Regions from separate parts of the Lysinibacillus sp. FSL K6-0075 genome, predicted to be linked through region 2. Evidence: riboswitches for the same ligand, from Rfam matches in the RefSeq annotation. Region 2 holds a riboswitch; each other region holds the start of a gene.
What was found. Region 2 has a riboswitch for cobalamin ahead of MHB65_RS11485 (hypothetical protein). Riboswitches for the same ligand answer to the same signal wherever they lie in the genome.
Positions count from the first base shown of each region.

Region 1: linked by a shared signal. The riboswitch ahead of MHB65_RS21855 (iron chelate uptake ABC transporter family permease subunit) and the one ahead of MHB65_RS11485 (hypothetical protein) in region 2 are both predicted to bind cobalamin.
Region 3: linked by a shared signal. The riboswitch ahead of MHB65_RS12475 (glutaredoxin) and the one ahead of MHB65_RS11485 (hypothetical protein) in region 2 are both predicted to bind cobalamin.
Region 4: linked by a shared signal. The riboswitch ahead of MHB65_RS14800 ((2Fe-2S) ferredoxin domain-containing protein) and the one ahead of MHB65_RS11485 (hypothetical protein) in region 2 are both predicted to bind cobalamin.

Region 1 is NZ_CP151947.1:4,377,971-4,383,173, reverse strand. Features, by position in the region: gene MHB65_RS21870 (response regulator transcription factor) at 1-265, shown strand, start outside; gene MHB65_RS21865 (YdhK family protein) at 306-875, opposite strand; gene MHB65_RS21860 (biotin transporter BioY) at 991-1,587, opposite strand; cobalamin riboswitch at 1,742-1,930, shown strand; gene MHB65_RS21855 (iron chelate uptake ABC transporter family permease subunit) at 2,075-3,121, shown strand; gene MHB65_RS21850 (heme ABC transporter ATP-binding protein) at 3,127-3,918, shown strand; gene dapF (diaminopimelate epimerase) at 3,974-4,831, shown strand; gene MHB65_RS21840 (SMR family transporter) at 4,922-5,203, opposite strand, start outside.
Region 2 is NZ_CP151947.1:2,341,522-2,346,724, forward strand. Features, by position in the region: gene MHB65_RS11480 (AAA family ATPase) at 1-2,684, shown strand, start outside; cobalamin riboswitch at 2,808-2,992, shown strand; gene MHB65_RS11485 (hypothetical protein) at 3,219-3,974, shown strand; gene MHB65_RS11490 (translation factor GTPase family protein) at 4,125-5,203, opposite strand, start outside.
Region 3 is NZ_CP151947.1:2,543,854-2,549,056, reverse strand. Features, by position in the region: gene nrdF (class 1b ribonucleoside-diphosphate reductase subunit beta) at 1-43, opposite strand, end outside; gene nrdE (class 1b ribonucleoside-diphosphate reductase subunit alpha) at 31-2,124, opposite strand; gene nrdI (class Ib ribonucleoside-diphosphate reductase assembly flavoprotein NrdI) at 2,121-2,480, opposite strand; gene MHB65_RS12475 (glutaredoxin) at 2,477-2,701, opposite strand; cobalamin riboswitch at 2,818-2,996, opposite strand; gene MHB65_RS12470 (hypothetical protein) at 3,297-3,956, opposite strand; gene MHB65_RS12465 (hypothetical protein) at 3,950-4,144, opposite strand; cobalamin riboswitch at 4,346-4,535, opposite strand; gene MHB65_RS12460 (enoyl-CoA hydratase/isomerase family protein) at 4,660-5,203, opposite strand, start outside.
Region 4 is NZ_CP151947.1:3,001,420-3,006,622, reverse strand. Features, by position in the region: gene cbiQ (cobalt ECF transporter T component CbiQ) at 1-239, opposite strand, end outside; gene MHB65_RS14810 (energy-coupling factor ABC transporter substrate-binding protein) at 245-517, opposite strand; gene MHB65_RS14805 (energy-coupling factor ABC transporter permease) at 521-1,267, opposite strand; cobalamin riboswitch at 1,415-1,600, opposite strand; cobalamin riboswitch at 1,853-2,035, shown strand; gene MHB65_RS14800 ((2Fe-2S) ferredoxin domain-containing protein) at 2,180-2,551, shown strand; gene cobJ (precorrin-3B C(17)-methyltransferase) at 2,556-4,223, shown strand; gene MHB65_RS14790 (sirohydrochlorin chelatase) at 4,238-5,137, shown strand; gene cobK (precorrin-6A reductase) at 5,134-5,203, shown strand, end outside.

The DNA.
Region 1 (5,203 bases), 2.0 Mb from region 2:
TCCATTAACACCAAAGGAATTTGCCATGCTTGCCCTATTTTTAGATCATCAAAATAGAGCATTTTCTAGAGAACACCTTATCCATACAGTTTGGGGATATAATGTGACGATTGAAGATCGTACCATTGATTCACATGTGCGTAATTTAAGAGAAAAATTAAGAAAAAGTGGTTTCCCTGCAGATGATTACTTGCAAACTGTTTGGGGCATCGGCTATAAATGGCATAAGTCTGCAAATAGAAAGCCAATGGAGCATAAGAGCTAAAAATAACCTCTACCAGAATTGAAGGTAGAGGTTATTTCTATTATTTTGGGCTAAGCTCTTCTTCTGTTACCCATTTATGATTTTTTACAGCTTCACCACTTGTAGTGGAAGTATAATCAACCATATATACAGTTGTTTGCACAGCCTCATCAATAAGGACAGTCGCACTTTCCATACCTTCCATATGTGCTGCATCCGTTTTTACTTCTGTTCCAGGAGCCAGTGGTGCTTCTTGTGGGTCAATCAATTCTTCATGAATCACCCACTTATGCTTTTCTATACGCTTTCCACCAGATGTGGGCTCATAGGAAATAACATAGGCAGTCGTATTATAGGCACCTACTATTGTTGCTTCGGCTCCTTTCATACCGTCCATATGTCCATCTGTAATAATGGCTGTACTCCCCACAGGAAATTTCGGGTTTTCAGCTTTTTTTAAGGTTGCCGGTATTTCGCCAGAACTTGAATGGTTCATCGCAGAATGATCGATTTCTTCAGAAGTATCCACAGAAGTGGATGCAGGCTTTGTTTGATCCTCTGTACAAGCCGATAAACTAATTAGAGCGACTACTGATAATAGTCCGATTGACCATCTTCTATTGAATGTCATGTGATATCCTCCTCACTATTTGCCCTTACTGTAGCAAATAAATGTGCAGAAATGATGGACATGACCTATGAATAAATTTTCCTCTAGTCTGACACGAAAGAAGTGAAGAGATATGTTATTGAATGGGCATGATTTTCAATGTTTTTTGTAATCTATACGCGAAGATACCAGCAAAAATGGCTAAAATAATATCTTTTGGTAGTGGAGGCATCATCCAAAGCCAAGCTAGCTTATAAGAAAAATTCTCTGGCGCACTCGCCCAAAGCTTGTATGCAAAAAACATCCAATTTGTTCCTATCAAATAATTTATAGCCGTTGCTACTAAAGCAGCTACGATAAAGCTTTTCTTTGTCCCGCTTCGTTCCACGATCCACCCTGCAACAAATGCCGCTAAAATAAATGTAATAATAAACCCAAAGGTAGGACTTAAAATTTGACCAATTCCACCACCAAAGCGAGCAAAGACAGGTGCTCCTGCCAAACCCACACACATATAAATTGTACAGGCGAGCGCACCTTTTCTACTACCAAGAATAAGCCCTGCTAAAATCGCAAAAAAGGTTTGAAGCGTAATGGGTACACCACCAACTACCATAAAGGGTGCAAAGGAAGTGATATTAGCACCCACCATCATTAGCGTTGAAAATAATCCAATATAGGTAATGTCGACAGTTCTTAATTTATGATGACTATGTTGTGTAACAGTTGCCATGATTTCACCTCGTTTTAAAAGTTATTACAGCTAGTGTAAAAAACGAAAGTATCTGTGTCAACCTTATTATTAAAATTAGTTAACTCAAATGCTAGATGCATTTCTATGTAGACTAACTATCTATAAAAATGTATGATAGAATCGTCACAATTTTATAACTTCAAATACTATTGGTGTGATATTTTTGAATGTCACTTAAAAGGGAAGTCGGTGGAAGTCCGATGCTGTCCCGCAACTGTAACGAGGAATCCTATAATATTATTTGCCACTGTGTAAGAATGGGAAGGCAATTATAGGATGTTGAATCGAAGCCAGGAGACCTGCCAGTTAGTAATACCTGTAATGCCCACGAGGATGCAAGCAATTACGGACAATAGCTGGATATTTTCTGACTTTGTTTAATCTAGGGTATTTCTATGTGTATTTTCGCATGGAATACCTTTTTTTATTGCTTCATTCATCAATATTCAGTAGGAGTTTAAAACAGATGAATAAAAAATTTATGTTATTTTCCTTTGTACTTTTCATGGTATTAATTGTTTCAATGACATTTGCTGTAATGGTTGGCTCTGTTTCAGTTACACCATTATATGTATGGAAAGTTATTCTTTCTAAAATTCCTTTTATACAAAATGCTATCGAACAAGATTGGAGTCGCTCACAGGAAATCATCATTTGGCAAATAAGAGCACCTCGTGTTTTGCTAGCTGCTATTGTTGGAGCGGGGTTAGCCATTGCGGGGGCAGCGATTCAGGCGCTTGTACGAAATTCCATTGCTGACCCGTATATTCTAGGAATTTCTTCAGGGGCAGCTGTCGGAGCTACTTCTGTAATTATTTTAGGGGCCTTTTCATTTTTAGGGATTTACGCTCTGTCAGTATCCGCATTTCTTGGGTCATTACTTGCCATTGCACTTGTTTTTTTCTTATCACGTGTTGGTGGACGTGTCTCTATTTTCCGCTTGCTATTGGCAGGTATGGCTGTGTCCTTTATCTTAACGGCTATCTCTAACTTTATTTTAATGATGTCAAAGCAAGAAGGGGCTTTAAAGGCTGTTATGTTTTGGATGCTAGGTAGTTTAGCTGGAGCTAAATGGAATAATATTGTGATTCCAGCTTTCGTATTCTTCGTTGTATTTGGGCTACTGTGGCTACACTATCGCAATTTAAATTTATTATTACTGGGGGAAGAGGCGGCAGTGACATTAGGCGTGAATCTTCAGCAATTTCGTATCCAGCTAATATTACTCGTTTCTCTGTTAACAGGTGTGCTTGTCGCAGTTAGTGGTTCTATTGGATTTGTGGGATTAATTATTCCCCATATTGTGCGATTAATTGTGGGCTCAAACTATAAATATGTAATACCTATTAGTGCTTTAATAGGTGGAATATTCTTAGTGTGGGCAGATGCCTTTGCTCGAATCATCATCGCTCCTCAGGAAATGCCAATTGGTATTATTACAGCTTTTTGTGGAGGACCATTTTTCATTTGGCTACTCCGTCGTAACAACTATTCTTTCGGTGAAGGAGATTAATTTCCATGACATTAGAAGCGAAACAAGTATCATTCTCCATTTACGATCAGCGTATACTACATGATGTAAGTATTCAAATAAAAGAAAAGCAATTTGTTGGATTAATTGGCCCTAATGGAAGCGGAAAATCAACATTGTTAAAAAATATGTATCGTCTCCTAAAACCCGAAAGCGGTACGGTATTATTAAATGAGCAGGATATTTTAAAGCAAACAAGTAAAGCAATTGCAAAAAATTTGGCCGTTGTTAGCCAAGAAACACCCGTTTTATTTGATTTCACTGTGCATGATTTAGTCAGTATGGGGAGAACGCCACATAAAAAGCTATTAGAGCTTGATCAAGAGCAAGATTTCCAAATTGTTAAAGATGCTCTTAGACAAACGGGTATATCTCATTTAGAGAAACGAAGCTTTAGCTCTCTTTCAGGAGGCGAGAAAAAGCGCGTAATGGTTGCACGAGCACTCGCTCAACAAGCACAGGTACTAATATTAGATGAGCCGACGAATCATTTAGATATTCAACATCAACTTCAACTCATGGATTTAATTCAGACCTTACATTTAACCGTAGTGGCAGCTTTGCATGACTTGAATATCGCTGCTATGTACTGCGATCAAATTTACGTTTTACAGCAAGGGCGGATCGTTTGTCATGGTACACCAGAGGAAGTGCTGACGCCAGCATTGTTGCAAGATGTATTTGGTGTCTTTGCCGATATTCAAACACACTCACTGACAGGTAAGCCTTATCTCACATATGTCCCTGACCAATTTGCGAAGAAGGTCAGCCAAGTTTAGGAAAGCAAGATCTTCTATTTAAATACATATAACATCCTTTATAGGGAGTGACTGTATGCAAATAGCCTTTACGAAAATGCATGGTATTGGCAACAGCTATATCTATCTTGATCTTTTTCAATATGATTACAAGGAAGATATCTTTTTTGAATTGGCTCAGAAAATGGCCAATGTTCATACAGGTATTGGCTCAGATGGATTAATTATTATCCAACCATCCAAAATTGCTGACTGTTGTATGCGTATTTTTAATAAAGATGGCTCTGAGGGGACAAATTGCGGTAATGGTCTTCGCTGTGTTGCTAAGTATATCTTTGACCGTCATATTATGCGAAAAGAGCTAATTACGATTGAAACAAAATCCGGAATTATGCTGGCACAGGTAGTGGTTCAAAACAATAGTGTGATAGAAGTGATTGTCGATATGGGCAAACCTCTCTTATTGCGCAAAGACATTCCGATGCTAGGAAACCCAAATGAACATGTCATCAATGAGGTATTTCCGTTACCCCAACAATCTCTTTTGGTAACGGCGTTGTTTTTGGGGAATCCAAATGCCGTCATTTTTGTGAATGCTATAGAACAGGCACCACTAAAAACATTAGGGGGGATTATAGCAAATGATGTGAGATTTCCTCATCATAGCAATGTTGAATTCGTAGAGGTCGTTCATGCGAAAGCATTAAAATGCCGAGTTTGGGAGCGAGGTTCAGGTATAACAGAGGCATGTGGGACAGGTGCTTGTGCAGCGGTAGTGGCTGCTATATTAAATGGTTTTTGTCAGAAGGAAGAAGAGATAGTAGTCCAACTTAGTGGTGGTGATTTAGTCATACGATGGGCCGAAAATGACCATATCTGGATGCGTGGTCCAGCAGAGTTTATTGCGGATGGAATCTACGAATTTTTATCTTAATTACTTCAATACTTCTTCGCCATGCCATATTAAATAAAATGAATAAAGGACGCCTCCGATTTAAGAGTGGCGTCCTTTATTGTAGAAACATTAAGATACTGCTTTTAAGCCTGCTACACCTATGATAATCGCTAGGATACTAATAATACGTGATAGATTTTTGGATTCACCAAAGAAAATGATATTTACTAGCACAGCTCCAACAGTGCCAATTCCTACCCATACTACATAGGCAATACTTAACTGTAAATAGTTGAAAGATGCATATAAAAGAGCAAAGGACACACCAAAGCCACCAATATATAAAATAAAGTTTCGTATTGTTTTATGCTGACTATAGAAGCGTAAGCCGATTACACCTATAATTTCAGA
Region 2 (5,203 bases):
TGAACCCTGAGGAAAGATTTCGTCAATTTAGTAATATGTTTCATATTGCTGATATGCAAAAAGAATGGGAAGCGGCATTAGAAGGAATTAGAGAAGCTAAACAAGAAATCATCCATTTATCGTCCATTGTAAAAACAGCTGAACATAATCTAACCATTGCAGAAAATGATCTCAACGCCTTTTTAAATAATAAAAAACGTATTCTGGAAAACGGTCGTCTGTATTATACATATACAAATGTTCTACTGCAAAAATATTCAAATGAATGCTCTGATACACAAGCTATTCTTCAGCAATTGCAGGAAGAGGAAGCACAAATAGGGACAAAGCAAAAATTACTGTTGCACGAAAAGGAGCGTACAGGTCAACATTTAATTCAAGTAGTGAATGAGTGCGAACAGGTTGAAGCACAAATTATTGAGTCAAAGACATTATTAAATGAGGAAGTACAGCAGGAAAAAACACTACTAGGGCGATATAGTGAGCTTTCTGCACAGCTAGAATCAATTTCCGATAAAGCAAAGCGACTACGTTTCGATGAACAAACAACCTGGGAAAAACAAAAAGCAACAGCCTTTCTACTAAAACAAGTTGAAGAGCAAGATAAGCAACTAAAAACAAAAGAACAACAATTAAGAGATAACGAACGACTTTTGAATAGTGAAAGCGCACGAGTGACGATACATTTCGAAAACCTGAAAAAAGATCTAGTGGAAGCACGTAAAATCGTCCATTTATATCAAAGTAGCCGTTTTATTTTAAGCCAACTAGATGCTGCAAATCTCCAGCAACATCAATTTTTAAAAGAAAAACAGTTGTTATCTTCCACCATCCAAGAGAAGCAGAAAATCATCCAGCAGCTACAACAAAATAAAGTAAGATCTGCTCGTCAACAACAAGGACTAGAAGACTTACATAGACAAGGTATAGAGGCATATACATTACGTGATTTAATTTCGTTGACACCAAGTGCGCCTTTAAAGTTAGAGTCAAGTATTGAAGCGATTAAATACGCTATTTTTTATAATGCGGTGAGCTATAAGCCACTGAATGATTTGTATTATGTTTCATTAAAGCAGCTCATACCGAATCGTATGATTGACAATATCCCTCATTTAGGATTACAAATGCGTAGCGGACTATCTGAGCAACTACAAAACTATGCCAATAAAGCATTGTGGTGGATCGAGCAATTTTTCACTTCAACGCCTCGAATTGAGGCAGGTACGCTTATAGATGAACGTGGTGCTAGAGGCGCACAGGAACAACTGCAATTTATTCTAAGTGATGCAGCTATTCAACAAACCTTACAAGACCAGGCGAGTAACTTAAACAACCTGCAAGAGCGTCAAGTACAGTTAAATGCTCAGTATGATCATAATATCAAGCAAATTAACCAATTGCATGGAGACTTACGCAAAATTCAACAGGCTGAAAGTACGCTATTGAAGGAAAGCGAACTGCATGCCTATGAAAGTCAACAGAAAGCTTTAACAGAGCAATTGTTAGCAATTTATGATGAGCAAGTGGAAATGGAGGCACAGCGGGAAACAGCTAGAAAACATCAGGCAGAACATTTTCAAGAGCTGCAATTGCTAGAGAAGGAGTGTCGCATTTATGAGGAGCTAGGGGCAGTGGCGGAGCAACAAATCCAGTTACAGCAAATGGAACAAACGTTAAAAGAATTACGCAAAACCATTTATGATTCCAAAAGAAAACATCAGCAATGGACAGAGCAATTGGAGGAGCTGTCCAATGATAAACGTCAACTAAAATTACTAAAACAAAATCATGAATCGGAGCTTGAATTAATAAATAGTAATCTAACAAACTGTCGACTACGAATGGTGAGAGCGCAAGAAAAAATCGAACAATTAGAGGCTAGCCAAGCAAGTCTAGTAATAAAACTACAGGAATTAGAGCATATTTTACCTGTCGAAGCATGTGTTGTTGATGAATCCATCTCCATTAAATGGTCTGAGGCAAGGTTAATTCATGGTAATGCAGAAAAAGCTGCAGCATTCGAAGCGGCACGCCTAGAAAAGGTCAATATTCATGCTGAAGTAAATTTTGAAAAAATGAAAGAAGATTTTGAGCGTAAAAATGCAGAATTAGCAAGTGCTGAAATACTTCTTGAGCAAAATGCGGGTTTTGCAGCAGATTTAGAAGATAAACTAGAAACGACCATTAATATGTATTTAACAAAGATTAATATGTTGTTCCAAAAGTATATGGATATCTTTCATTTTGAGGGACATATCGAAAAAGAAAGAATAGAAGAGAAGGCAGGGCGTATTAAATACTTGCTTTATGTGAAAGCTCGTAAAATCGGTCATCAGGGTACTATGGAGGATGTTAGCTTAAAAGCGCGAAATGGCAAAGTAGGTAAAGGTGTTTCAGGAGGGGAGGAATCGTTAAGCTCGCTCCTCTTTGCCTTAGCTTTATTGCAAAACCTCTCGATTGCCCCAAGCTATATCGTACTTGATGAATTTGATAGCGCACTAGATGATGAACGCAAGGACAAAGTATTTCATTTATATGCAAAAGAGTTAAATCGAAAGTTAATTATTTTATCTCCAAAAGCTCATGATAAAACCTATTACGACCATTTTTCCAAGGTATTTGTCATTGAACACAATTCATCTATTCCACAAAGTAGGATTGTTGGTTTCCAAAAGGTGTAGGACCATTTCGGTGAATGAAATTGTGTTTTAAACGAGCAAGAATTGACTTCTAAATGGCACTCCTTTACAATTAATTTTAATACTTTAATAGGAAAATGAGGTATTCTCGTTTCCTTACCAACTGAATAGCGTGTAGTAATAGGTGTAAATTGCGTGCAATTTGCTTAAAAGGGAAGTCGGTGCAAATCCGACACTGTCCCGCAACTGTAAATGTGAGCGACTTTTCAGCAACCACTGTCTTTGGACGGGAAGGAGAAAGGAAGCGATGACCATGAGTCAGGAGACCTGCCTGTTACGAGTACACACCAGTAACCTACGAGGAATAGGAGGTGGCATGTTGACAAAACAGAATGCTCTGTTCGTCACAGTACGTCAAACGCCCATAGTAAATGAAAGGGTTCACAATCGGACTCGTTCACACATACTTAGGGTTTGTTTGGCATTGTGTGATGAAAGAAGATAAAGCGAAGGATTTCCTCAAAACGTAGGGAGTCCTTTTTGTTTTGAAAATATGTACGCAAAGGGGATGCACGTATGACGAATATTCATGTAACGACAACGCTGGAAACGCCTTATGAAGATATGAACATTTGTAAGCAACCACGCACAGAAGTTGCCAAGAAAGCGAAAACAAGAATGGTGGTCGAATCGCTGATCGATCAATTATTAGCAACGAAGCTGATACGCAACGATCGCTTCTTTGAGCAAATCTTATATAATAAAGAAATTATTTGGATACAAAAAGGGGATGTGGACGGTCATCTATTGGCAAAGGCAGCATTAACAGATGAGCTGAAAACAAAGACCAATCATTTTATGATGTATATGCCGACCAATCCGATTGTCTATGAAGTCAATGGGGAAGCGTATCACTTAATTACGCGCATTGATTCAACACGCGCAAAGCCTAACCTTGATCGTCTAACATTGGAGCCAAAGCCTGTTTTAAGTGCCGCTCGTGTCAATGACTTATTATGCTCGATTGTCATGCGCTTTTATGAAACATATTTACACGATTTGGCACCTCACCATGACAAACTCATCGCATTCGTGCAGCAGGAATATGCCCAGTTTATTGAAGCGGTGCAAGCGTTAAATGATTATCACTTCAACTGGCATCCACGCGGCAATGGGCACGAGCTCTTACTGCAATTAATTGATCATCTGCAAATTTTAAAAAGTCACCCAGGCAAGGTACTGATTGATTTTACGAACAAGCATGACTACGTGATAGTAGAACCCGCTTATTTGATGGACAAACCAACAAAGAAAGCTGTCGGTGCACTATAAAAACAAGCCCTCCGTTTTATGGAGGGCTTGCTTTCATTTAAATGCAGGATCGAAATATATTCACGTTCAAGCAAGAAATACTCGCGCTTGAGCGAAGAATACCCGCGGAAGCAAGCAAAACGCCTCCGAGCGAGCAGGCCGACTCCTGCCCTATAAACAATGCATGGCTGCCTGAGCTTCATGCCACGGAACCGTATATCCTTTGCCCTTTGCACAAAAAATACTAGAGGAACTATATTCAGGGTCGGCATTTTTATCGTAGCCAATCTGTGCAATCACTTCCTCTGTATTATGGCACATATCATAGCCATCAAATTGGAGTGTGAGTGCGCCTTTTCCATTTGTATAGGCAGCAAAGGTTGTGCTGTAGCTCATTAAAGTGGCAACGGGCGCGCGACCTGTTAGCACCACATCTGTTTCGGATAATATCGGGTCATCGAATGTGCCTGCTGCTTGCTGAACGTCAGTCATCATGCGGCCGATAAAGTCGTTTGAAGCCTTCATTTTAAAACGATAATAGGGTTCAAGTAGAACATTTTGGGCTTGCTCTAGTCCCTGGCGCAGCGCACGGAAACTAGCTTCTCGGAAATCGCCGCCCGATGTATGTTCATTATGCCCGCGACCTGTTAGAAGCGTAAAATGAACATCTGTTACAGGGAAGCCTGTAAGTAAGCCATGATGATCGCGCTCAAACAGGTGCTTTTCAACAAGGCGCTGATTGCCTACGGATAAATGATCTGCATGACAGGCATTGCTGAAGGTATTGCCGGTTCCACGTGGATTTGGCTCCATTAATAAATGAACTTCCGCATAATGCTTGAGTGGCTCGAAATGGCCATAGCCTGTCACCTTCGTCGCAATGGTCTCCATATATAAAATTTGCGGCTCGCCAAAGGAGACGGCTAATGAAAAACGTCTCATTAATACCTCTGTCAGGACCTCCAATTGAATGACACCCATAATATGGACATGGATTTCCTGGAACTTTTCCTGCCAAACGACACGTAAAGAAGGCTCTTCGGCTTCAATTAAACGGAAAATCTGTAGCACTTCCTTGATATGCTGATCGCCCGCATATTGAACCTTTGCCTGTAGCGTTGGGACAAGCTCATAGGGCTGTGTTAGCGTCGTTGTACCGATTCGATCTCCAATGTTTGCCTGACTCAGCCCTTTCACCGCGAAAATCTCTCCTGCTTCAACCTGTTGAACGGTCTCAAAGCGACTGCCAT
Region 3 (5,203 bases), 200 kb from region 2:
TTGCTTTATTCCAATTGACGGCCTCATAGATTATATTTGACATGCTACACACTCCTCTAAGCTTTGTAATCGTTGACGAACATAGTAAACAGACTTAATGCCCTTTACCCATGCATAAATGTATACTTTAGCCAATTGTTCGGTTGTCCAATTGTCTGTTACATAAAGTGTCATGGAAATACCTTGGTCAACGTGTTTTTGAGAAGCTGCGTATAAATCAATTAAATCATACGGATTTACATCATATGCCTCCACATATAAATGGCTGTTGTCATTTGTTAGATGAGGCATTGGATAAATCGTTCTACTATCAGCATAATCACGAACCTCTACGCGCTCTGTACATGGTGCGATTGAAGCCGTACAGCTACGAATATATGAGATACTGCCAGTTGGGGCAATAGCCAAACGATAGGAATGGAATAGACCGTATTGCATTACATCCTGCTTTAACGTTTCCCACATCTTGTTCGTAATGATTGGAATATTGCCAAGTGCTTTCAACACAACAGGTGAAAGTTCTTCTTCAGTCTTAGTTATATATTGGTCAAAATAGCTACCTGATGCATAATCACTGTCCTCAAATCGGTAGAAGGTTGCAGCTTTTTCTTTCGCCATTTCCATCGAAGATTTCAGTGAGTAATAGTTCATCGCTTCCATAAAGTGATCCATGAAATCAATCGAATCTTTTGAGCCGTACAAGATGCCCTCCGTCACGAGATGCCCATGGAGGTTCATACAGCCAAGCCCTACAGAATGCATTAATTGATTGGCTTTTGCAACTGACGGTACATTCTTGATATGTGTCATTTGTGACACATTCGTTAATAAGTGCATGGCTGTATCGACTAATGCGCCGAAATCATTGACTTTACTTGCTGCATGGATATCAATAGACCCTAAGTTACACGATACATCGAGTCCATAGTCATTTGGTTGATCTTGGTCCGTAATAATACTTGTCTCTTGCACTTGCAGAATTTCGGTACAGAGATTGGACATTTTTACGCGACCAATGTTTTTTAAAGGATGTACCTTATTGACATTATCATCAAAGATTTCAAACGGATAGCCCGATTCAAATTGTGCTTTTTTCACCTCTGTGTAAAGCTTACGTGCATTCAAACGTTTAATTTTACGAATTTTAGGGTTATCAAGTAGCTCGTAATACATTTCTGAGATGGAGATCTCAGACATACGTTTGCCATATTCTTTATATATATCATATGGGCTAAACAAAACAATATCTTTATCGCGTTTCATCAGTTCGAAGAAAATACTAGGTATAATAATTCCTGTTGAAAGGGTTGCGAGGCGAATTTTATCATCGGCATTCGGTTTTTTAGATGAAATGAAATTTTCTATATCTGCATGGAAAATATTTAAATAAACAACACCAGAGCCATTTCGTTGCCCTAGCTGATTCGAATAACTGAAAGAATTTTCTAACAGTTTCGCAACTGGGATGACACCACTTGCACGATTCAGTATCTCTTTAATTGGATCCCCTAAAGGGCGTAAATCTGTTAAGTTGACCCCAACCCCACCACCAAGGCGTGATAGCTCTAAACAATAGCCAATGTTTTCGGCAATACTATTCATGGAGTCATCCATTGATAATTTAAAGCAGCTTACTAATTCACCACGTGCTTTCTTGCCACTATTCAATGCAGTTGGTGTGGCAGGTTGATAGGCTTCCATCATCGCTTCGACAGAACGTTCTGCTAAAGCTGTGTTGCCTTGAGCCAAATACAAAGCAATAATAACAATACGATCCTCATATTTTTCTAAAATCTCTTCGCCGTCACGACTTTTCATAGCATAGCTATCATAAAACTTGCTGGCGCTCATAAAGGATGGGAATCGGAAATTATAATCATAGGCTTTTTTATACAACTTCTTAATAAATTCCATTTCGTACATGTCGATAAATGCTTTCTCATAGTAGCCCTCATCAACTAAATAGCGGATTTTTTCCTCAATATCTATAAAATAACGCAAACGTACGTTGACATACTCTAAAAAGTAGCGGCGCGTAGCTTCACGATCTTTTTCTAACTCAAGTAATCCAGTTGTACTATAACGATTCAGTACGTCATTATTAAGCTTTAAATAGGTTTTCATCTCATTACCCTCGTTTCATAAAACGTTTGTATTGCTTCATAATCTGTTTGATTGCCTCGTAAATCTAATTTCCTTACTAAGGGTACATGATAGGTAGTAGCAATTTTCTCACCAGCAGCGCCAAATACATGATGGCCAAAGTTACTATTGCCACTGGCAACTACTCCTTTACAAAAATCTCTGTTTTTTTCTAAAAAGCGTTGCACCTTCGCTGGAATGTCACCTAAACCATCTGTGTAGGTAATTAAAAGATACGGCTTATTCAGTCGCAATTCTTCAGAGAGCTCGATAGCTTCTGCCTTTAATTTGGATACAACATTTCGGACATTGCCTGTACGACTTGCATAAACGATCATAGGGTAATCAACTCAATTTGAGAAACAATTTCCTGAACATCTCCTATAAAGGTTTCATTCATTTCTAAAACAGGCACACTTAAAAAACCTGCATCTATAATGGTTTGCTTAGCTTGTTCATCGTGATCAATGTTAACAATTTCTGCTTCAAGTCCTGCACGTTGTAATTCAGATTTTACCCACAGGCATTTTGGACAAATTGTTTTCGTATAAAGTTTCATAGAAATCCCTCTTTTCATAAAATAAAAAGGCTATCTCTTTAAGAGAGATAGCTAAAATGGAAACGTTAACATACTAAAAATACCGACGTTCCCATCTCTTAATCCCCGAAGAAATGATTAATTTGTTTTAGAAAGGCAGGTCTCCTGGCTTTGCTTCATTCTCTGATTTCCTTCCCATGCGCATGCACAGTGGATGCTATCATCGTCAGCTTAACAGTTGCGGGGACAGCGTCGGAATTGTACCGAACTTCCCTTTTAAACTACATATAGTAGTACCTTAGTAAAACGAACACAATATATTGTTGTTGTTCAATAGTTTTAAGTTTACCATCCTTCAAATGAAAAGTAAATCTAGATTCTAAACTTCTTTATTTTTGGATTATTCAGTATTTTTTATTATGTAGTTCGAAATAGATTATCACTAATTACTTATACCTAAACAAAATATATATTTTAAACGATGTACGAGATTTTCTATTAAAATCTATCTACAGTAAATCTATTCATTTATAGAATGCCTAAAATAATCTTGAATAGCTATGGAAACAGTCTATATTCTGAAGAAAAATAGACTGTTTGACACTAGGAACATCTATTAGTGCTTTTCAATAAACAGGGCCAATTCCTTATAAAATTCCGGCGTTGCTGCAGAATTTGTATGAAATTGAGGATTATATTTGGATAAAAGCTTATATAATTTAGTTGCAGTTAATAGATTCTGTTCTCTATCGTAAGCCCTAAAACGATCATAGACCTCTTTCACTTTCCCATTTACTGAATGAGAAAAGTAATATTGCACTTCTTTATCCTCTAAGTAGTCTAGTTGCCACTTGTAACATATTAAATTTGTGAGGAAAAACATTTCTAATGCTGGCATTTCCCCACCTTTCATTAGCAATGTCATGCCATAATCAAAGGCATTTTCTAACCATTTCACTCCATGACGGTCCCTGTAAAAACGAATTAATTTTTGTAGACCATGCCCTTGTTCTTTCACAAGATACGAGTGAATATTCGTATTTCCAGCATTTCTTTCCCATTCATCAAGAGAAAATTTATATTTTCTTATCAGTTTCATCCAAAGCTTTTGAAGTTTTTCTTCAGAAATAGCGTGTGTTTGTTTATTCCATTTTAACAGTATCTCTAAATATTCTAATACAAAGCATCTCTCTAGCTCAAAATGATCCAAATTTCTAAATAGAGTATCTTGATCAATATCAATGCTATCTTCTAAAATTTTTTCATCTATCAGCATTCTATTGCCCCGACTAACTCACGTTTTATATTTAGATAGGCATAATTAATATTTTTGTAATCATCAGGATTTTCTTGTATTAATATTTTGATATAAACTTGTAGGGAAATCATGTGCTCACTAGAAAGGTTGTTCATTATTTGCTGCTTTAATTGATTTTCATAAAATAAAATTGAATGTGATGTCATCTTGTTCACTCCTATTCGTTCATAAAAAAAACATCTTTCCCCTTAGGTAAGATGCTAGCTATGACTTAAATACTACATAGTTCTTCAACCAATATAAAATAAGTCGTCTATACTGAATAGAGACCCTTTTCTTGGTTGTCGCACTATGAGTATGATGAAGGTAATTCGTCACACTCAACACCCCCTATCCTCGTAGGTTTTTTGGCTGTACTAGACAAAGGCAGGTCTCCTGGCTTATGATCATCACACATTTTCCCTTCCCATTACATGACATAACAGTGGCTTTGAAAATGTACTCCGAATTACAGTTGCGGGACAGCGCCGGATTTTCACCGAACTTCCCTTTTAAACAAACTCATTATGAATTTGTACCTTTATCCTGTTATTCCGTTTTTTATAGTATAACATATCAATCTCTTTGCTAACTTACTTCGCATATCACTACAAACAAGAAACCATCTACCTTTTAAATAGTAGATGGTTTCAACGTTTATCAATAGAAAATCCACTTGTTTTTACTTTTTTACTGTCGCATTACGATCTTGAAAGAAATTTTCTAGGTCTTTATCTGTAAATTCATTGAATGTTTGATAGGTATATTGTGGATTTCGGTCCTTATCAATGACAACAGAGCGTACACCTTCAAAGAAATCCTCATGTCTTAAAAAGTTTTTAGCCAAGATTAAATCTGTCGCAAAGCATTCCTCTAATGTCTTATCTTGAGCATCTATCAGTTGCTTTAACGTAATCTTTAACGATGATGGAGATTTAGATAGAAGGAACTGCTTTGTTTCTTGCGCAAATTTACTTGGATCATTGTCTAAGGATTCAACTATCTCTTCCACAGTATATTTTGAAAAATGCTGATCGATCTTATGTTGGAGGTGAGCAAGATCACTGTTTGTTAAAGGTGTACTTGAATAGTCCTCCATTAATTGGCCTAGAGCTGTGCTGGTCTCCAATGTATGCCAGTCTAATTGTTCAATGCGCGCTAGGAAAGTGTCTAACTGATCGCTTGTCATGTAGCAATCTGCGCCATTGGCAAAGAGAACATCCGCA
Region 4 (5,203 bases), 660 kb from region 2:
GATACGAGACTTGTGAATAAGAAAAAACTAGGTAGCAATAATAACTTGGCATAGTATGTAAGCGGAATTTTTGCACCTAAAATGATAAAAGCACTCATTACAAAAAATGTAATGAGTGAAAGTCGTTCATCTCTCAAGATGAGCGTTATGAGAAGTAGTCCAAGTGAAAATATCATTTTTTCTAGCGGATGAACAGACGCTAGCTTATTAAGATAGGCATACTTATCAATGAGTAACATAATGGTTAACCTTCTTTATGTTTGCCACGCATATAGCCGATGAAGTAGCCAATAAAGCCAGCTCCAATAGCTGCCTGTAGCACGAATAATAAGCTTTCGATTTCACCGCTTGGTGGCTCCCATAGGCTTTCGAACCATGGTTCATATTCCGCATTGATTTCACCAATGGCTGCTTCTGCCTCTCCATCAGCACCACCAAATTCAGCACCTTTTTGTATGAACAATGGAATGATGGCTAACAACACAACAATTGCTAATAACAATAAATTTTTTTTCATCTGTTAATGTGCCTCCTTTGTTGAGAAAACACGTAAAGTTTTTAATTCGCTAATATTGTATTTTTTCAAGAAATTCATCACAATGACCGTTAAAATCCCTTCACTCACCGCTAAAGGAATTTGAGTTAAGGCAAAAATACCTGCAAACTTTGTAAAGGATGCCATAAAGCCTCCAACTTCTGAAGGGAAGGCTAGTGCTAGTTGTACAGAAGTCACAACATATGTACCTAAATCACCAAGCATAGCTGCGAAAAATACGGCTAGTGAAAATGACAAACCTACTTTTTGTGCTCCTTTAAAGACAAAGTAAGCAATAAAAGGACCTACAATAGCCATCGAAAAGGCGTTCGCCCCTAAAGTCGTGATTCCTCCATGTGCTAATAATAAAGATTGGAATAATAAAACGATTGTTCCAATTACACTCATGGCTAGAGGGCCAAAGAGAACTGTCCCAAGTCCAACACCAGTTGGGTGAGAGCAGCTACCTGTAACAGAAGGGATTTTTAAGGCAGATAGCACAAAAGCAAAGGCTCCTGAAAGCCCTAAAAGCATCTTTGTTTCAGGATTTTCTTCAATTGTTTTGCGAATAGAACGCAATCCTAGAACGATAAAAGGAATAGAAATAACCCACCAAAAAATCGCCCATTCGATTGGTAAAAAACCTTCCATGATATGCATCGCAAAGGCACGTTTTGGCACAATTAAAAAGGCCAATAAAAAATAACTAAGTTTCCACCATGAAAATTTCAAAAAGCTTTCCTCCTAACTAATTAATAGATTTTTAGAATGTAGCGTGCGTAAATAAAAAAGCACTTCTCCGTTGGTGGAAAAGTGCATAGCTAAAAAAGCAAATAACATTCTCATCTGCTAAGCCGCACACCTATCCTCGTAGGCTGAAACGATCACCTATTTTTCGGCAGGTCTCCTGGCTCTAGTTCAATACTTTATAGGTCTTCCCATCCGTTGGACAGTGACATATTCTATAAAGCTCCCTATTACAGTGGCGGGACCGCGCCGGACTCAAACCGGCTTCCCTTTTAAGCAAAATGCCAAGCATTTTACACCGAAAAACATTCAATTGTGAGATTTCACGACAAAGTGTAACATGATTTTCCATAAATATGCTATACCTTTTTATAAAATTTTTTTAATTAAAGGTCAACGGCGAATATTCTGATAATATTCATTGTGCTAATGATGGATATTGTATAAATTTTATACCCCAGTTCACTTCAAAATTGATAAATTTGTCATAAATTTTTAAAGAAATATTGAAATTTTAAAATAATAAGATATGATTAAGACAGTTTTCTATTTAAAATACTAATAAAAATTTCATATAAAACGTCAATAAGTGCTCGAATAGCTCGAGATAATAGGGAAATTGGTGAAAATCCAATACAGCCCCCGCTACTGTAATAGCTGATGAAATCGCAAAGCCACTGGTGCAAACTTGGGAAGGTGCGACTGTAAAATGAAGCTTAAGTCAGGAAACCTGCTTATTTGATTGTGCATGCAAACTTTTCGGAGGGAGAAGTTGAAGCGGAAGCGAGTACCTTTATTTCATGCTATTCGTTTTTATTTGGCTTCTACAAAACCTTTACTCTTCGTTTTAGAGTAAAGGTTTTTCTTTTCCAGAAAGCAAATGAGGGGAGACAGAAGATGACAACATGGAATTTAGAGGGGATGAAAACACATCTCTTTATTTGCAATGGCAGTAGTTGCATGAATAAGGATGGTGAGGAAATTACCTTAGCCATTCGAGATGAAATACAGCGACAAGCACTCGATCAAGAAATACATACGACAAGAACGCGCTGTAATGGACGATGCAAGGATGCCTGTGTGGTAATCGCCTACCCTCAAGGGAATTGGTATCGTGTGCCATCAACAGAGCATGCTAGGACACTAGTACAAGATTTACATCATGAATCCTTATACAACGAACATGTCTTTACACTTCGTGAAGGTACATTACAGCGTACTGCTCAAACAACAGCCATTAAAGGGATCGAAAAGGTGAAAGAGGGGTAACAACATGGCGCAAAAAGGAAAAATTTTCGTAGTAGGCTTTGGACCTGGAGATTTTAAGCATATTACGACACGTGCAGTAGAAGCTTTACAACAAAGTGATATGATTATAGGCTATAAAACCTATGTAGAGCTGATTCAAGATTTAGTTAGTGCGAAATCGATTGTTAGCACAGGCATGACAGAAGAGGTGTCCCGTGCACAGGAAGCCGTTCGTCAAGCAGAGGCAGGGAGCATTGTCTCGGTGATTTCGAGTGGTGATGCAGGCGTTTATGGCATGGCGGGATTAGTGTATGAGGTGTTAATCGAGCTAGGTTGGACAGAAGCAACAGGAATTGAAGTAGAAATTGTTCCTGGTATTTCTGCGATTAATTCATGTGCGAGCATACTTGGTGCACCCATTATGCATGATGCTTGTACAATCAGTTTAAGTGACCATCTAACACCTTGGAATTTGATTGCAAAGCGTGTCGAGGCAGCTGCTATGGCAGATTTTGTCATCGCATTATACAATCCTAAAAGTGGTCGCCGTACAAGACAAATTGTCGAAGCTCAGCGAATTCTCTTAGAATATCGTTCGCCAGACACACCAGTAGGGCTTGTGAAAAGTGCGTATCGAGAACGTCAAGAAGTGACCATGACAACGCTAGCAGAAATGCTAGAACATGATATTGGTATGCTGACAACTGTCATTATCGGGAATTCATCAACATTTTTCTATGACAATAAGATGATTACGCCACGCGGTTACCAACGTAAATATACCCTTGGGGAAGAAAAACAACCATTACGTCCACATCAACGTTTGCGTGAAGAAAATGAACCTTGGGCAATGAATCAAGAGACAGGAACAGCAAGAAATGACTTTACAGCTGATCCTAATGCAGGGCGCTTTAATAAACCCAGTATAGCCGCTACGCCAAAGCCGAAAAAAACAGCACTTGAAATGGCTACAGCGGCACTCGCAATGGTGAAAGGGACAAACGCAGTCAACGTAACACCGAAGCTTGTACAGCAAAAAATAGAATCTATTTTTGAATTAGCAGTGAGCCCAGGTGTGGCCAATAAGTTTTTTACTCCTCAGCAAATGCTGACGTTAGCAGAGGTCGTTGGGGAAGAGGGGACGATGGAATATACACCAGATCATCAAATTCATTTAAAAATACCAACGACTGCCCCTGAACAGATCACAGAGAAATTGCAGGAAGTAGGCTTTTTATTAGCACCGATTGGTGATGTGCTATCTCTAAAAGCTTGTGATTTTTGCTATGGTGAAAAGGCTGATTCGATACCATACGCCGAAGAAATACAAGAAAAACTTGGTGGCATGTCTTTACCGAAAACATTAAATATTGGCTTTAATGGCTGTGGTATGGCTTGTTATCGAGCTGTATTTGATGATATTGGCATCGTCTACCGTAAAAGTAAATTTGATGTCTTTATTGGAGCGAAGCCAGTTGGTCGTACGGCTCACGCAGCACAGCCTGTTGTAGAAGGGTTGGAGCCTGATCAGCTGATTCCACTCATTACAGATATTATTGAAGAATACCAAGCAAATGCTCATCCAAATGAACGCTTGTTTAAATATTTTAAACGTGTGAAAAAGATACTGCATTTTACGTATCAAGATATGTCTTCCAAAATAAAAGTAGAGCCAGCTCCGTGCGGCGACTAGTAAGGGGTAAAGAGATGAAAGCTATTTTATTTGTCGGCCATGGGAGCCGTTTAGCAGCAGGAAATGATGAGGTTCGTACATTTATCGAACAAATGACACCGCGTATTGACGAACAATTTTTAGTGGAAACTTGTTTCCTTGAATTTGCTTCACCTAACATCGAAGAAGGTATTACAAACTGTGTGAAAAAGGGAGCTACAGAGGTTCATGTGATTCCAATCATTTTACTTCATGCAGGCCATTCAAAACTGCATATTCCAGCAGAAATCGAGCATGCGCGTGAGCATTATCCAACGATTACATTCACATATGGTCAAACAATTGGCATCCATGATGAAATCTTTGCCATTTTACAAGATCGCTTAGCTGAAATTGGCTTTAATTCAGAACAAGAGCAGCAAGACACGGCTATTTTATTGATTGCACGAGGAGGCAGTGATCCATCTGCTAATGGCGATTTTTATAAAATTACACGACTTTTATGGGAAAAACTACCTGTGAAATACGTGGAAAGTGCTTTTATGGGTGTCACAGATCCACGAGTTGAAGAAGGAATTGAACGTTGTGTCAAACTAGGTGCAAAAAAAATCATCATGTTACCTTACTTTTTATTCACAGGCATTTTGATGGAACGTATGAATGGCATGTGTGAGAAGTTTAATGAACTTTATCCAGAGTGTGATATTCAAATTGCTAACTATTTTGGCTACCATGAACGTTTACAAAATGTTCTATTAGAGCGTATTGAACAGGCGGTCAACGGTACATCAACAGGTATGCAAGATCTAGAAGACTATCGTGCCTATACGGCAGTACATGGACATGCACATCATCACCACCACCATGATCATGATCATGACCATCACCACCATCACGACCACGACCATCATCATGAAGAGGAGCCGGTAAAATGATTTTCATGTTAGCGGGGACGAGTGATGCAAGGGATTTAGCCCTTGCATTACAAAGCGCAGGTCATG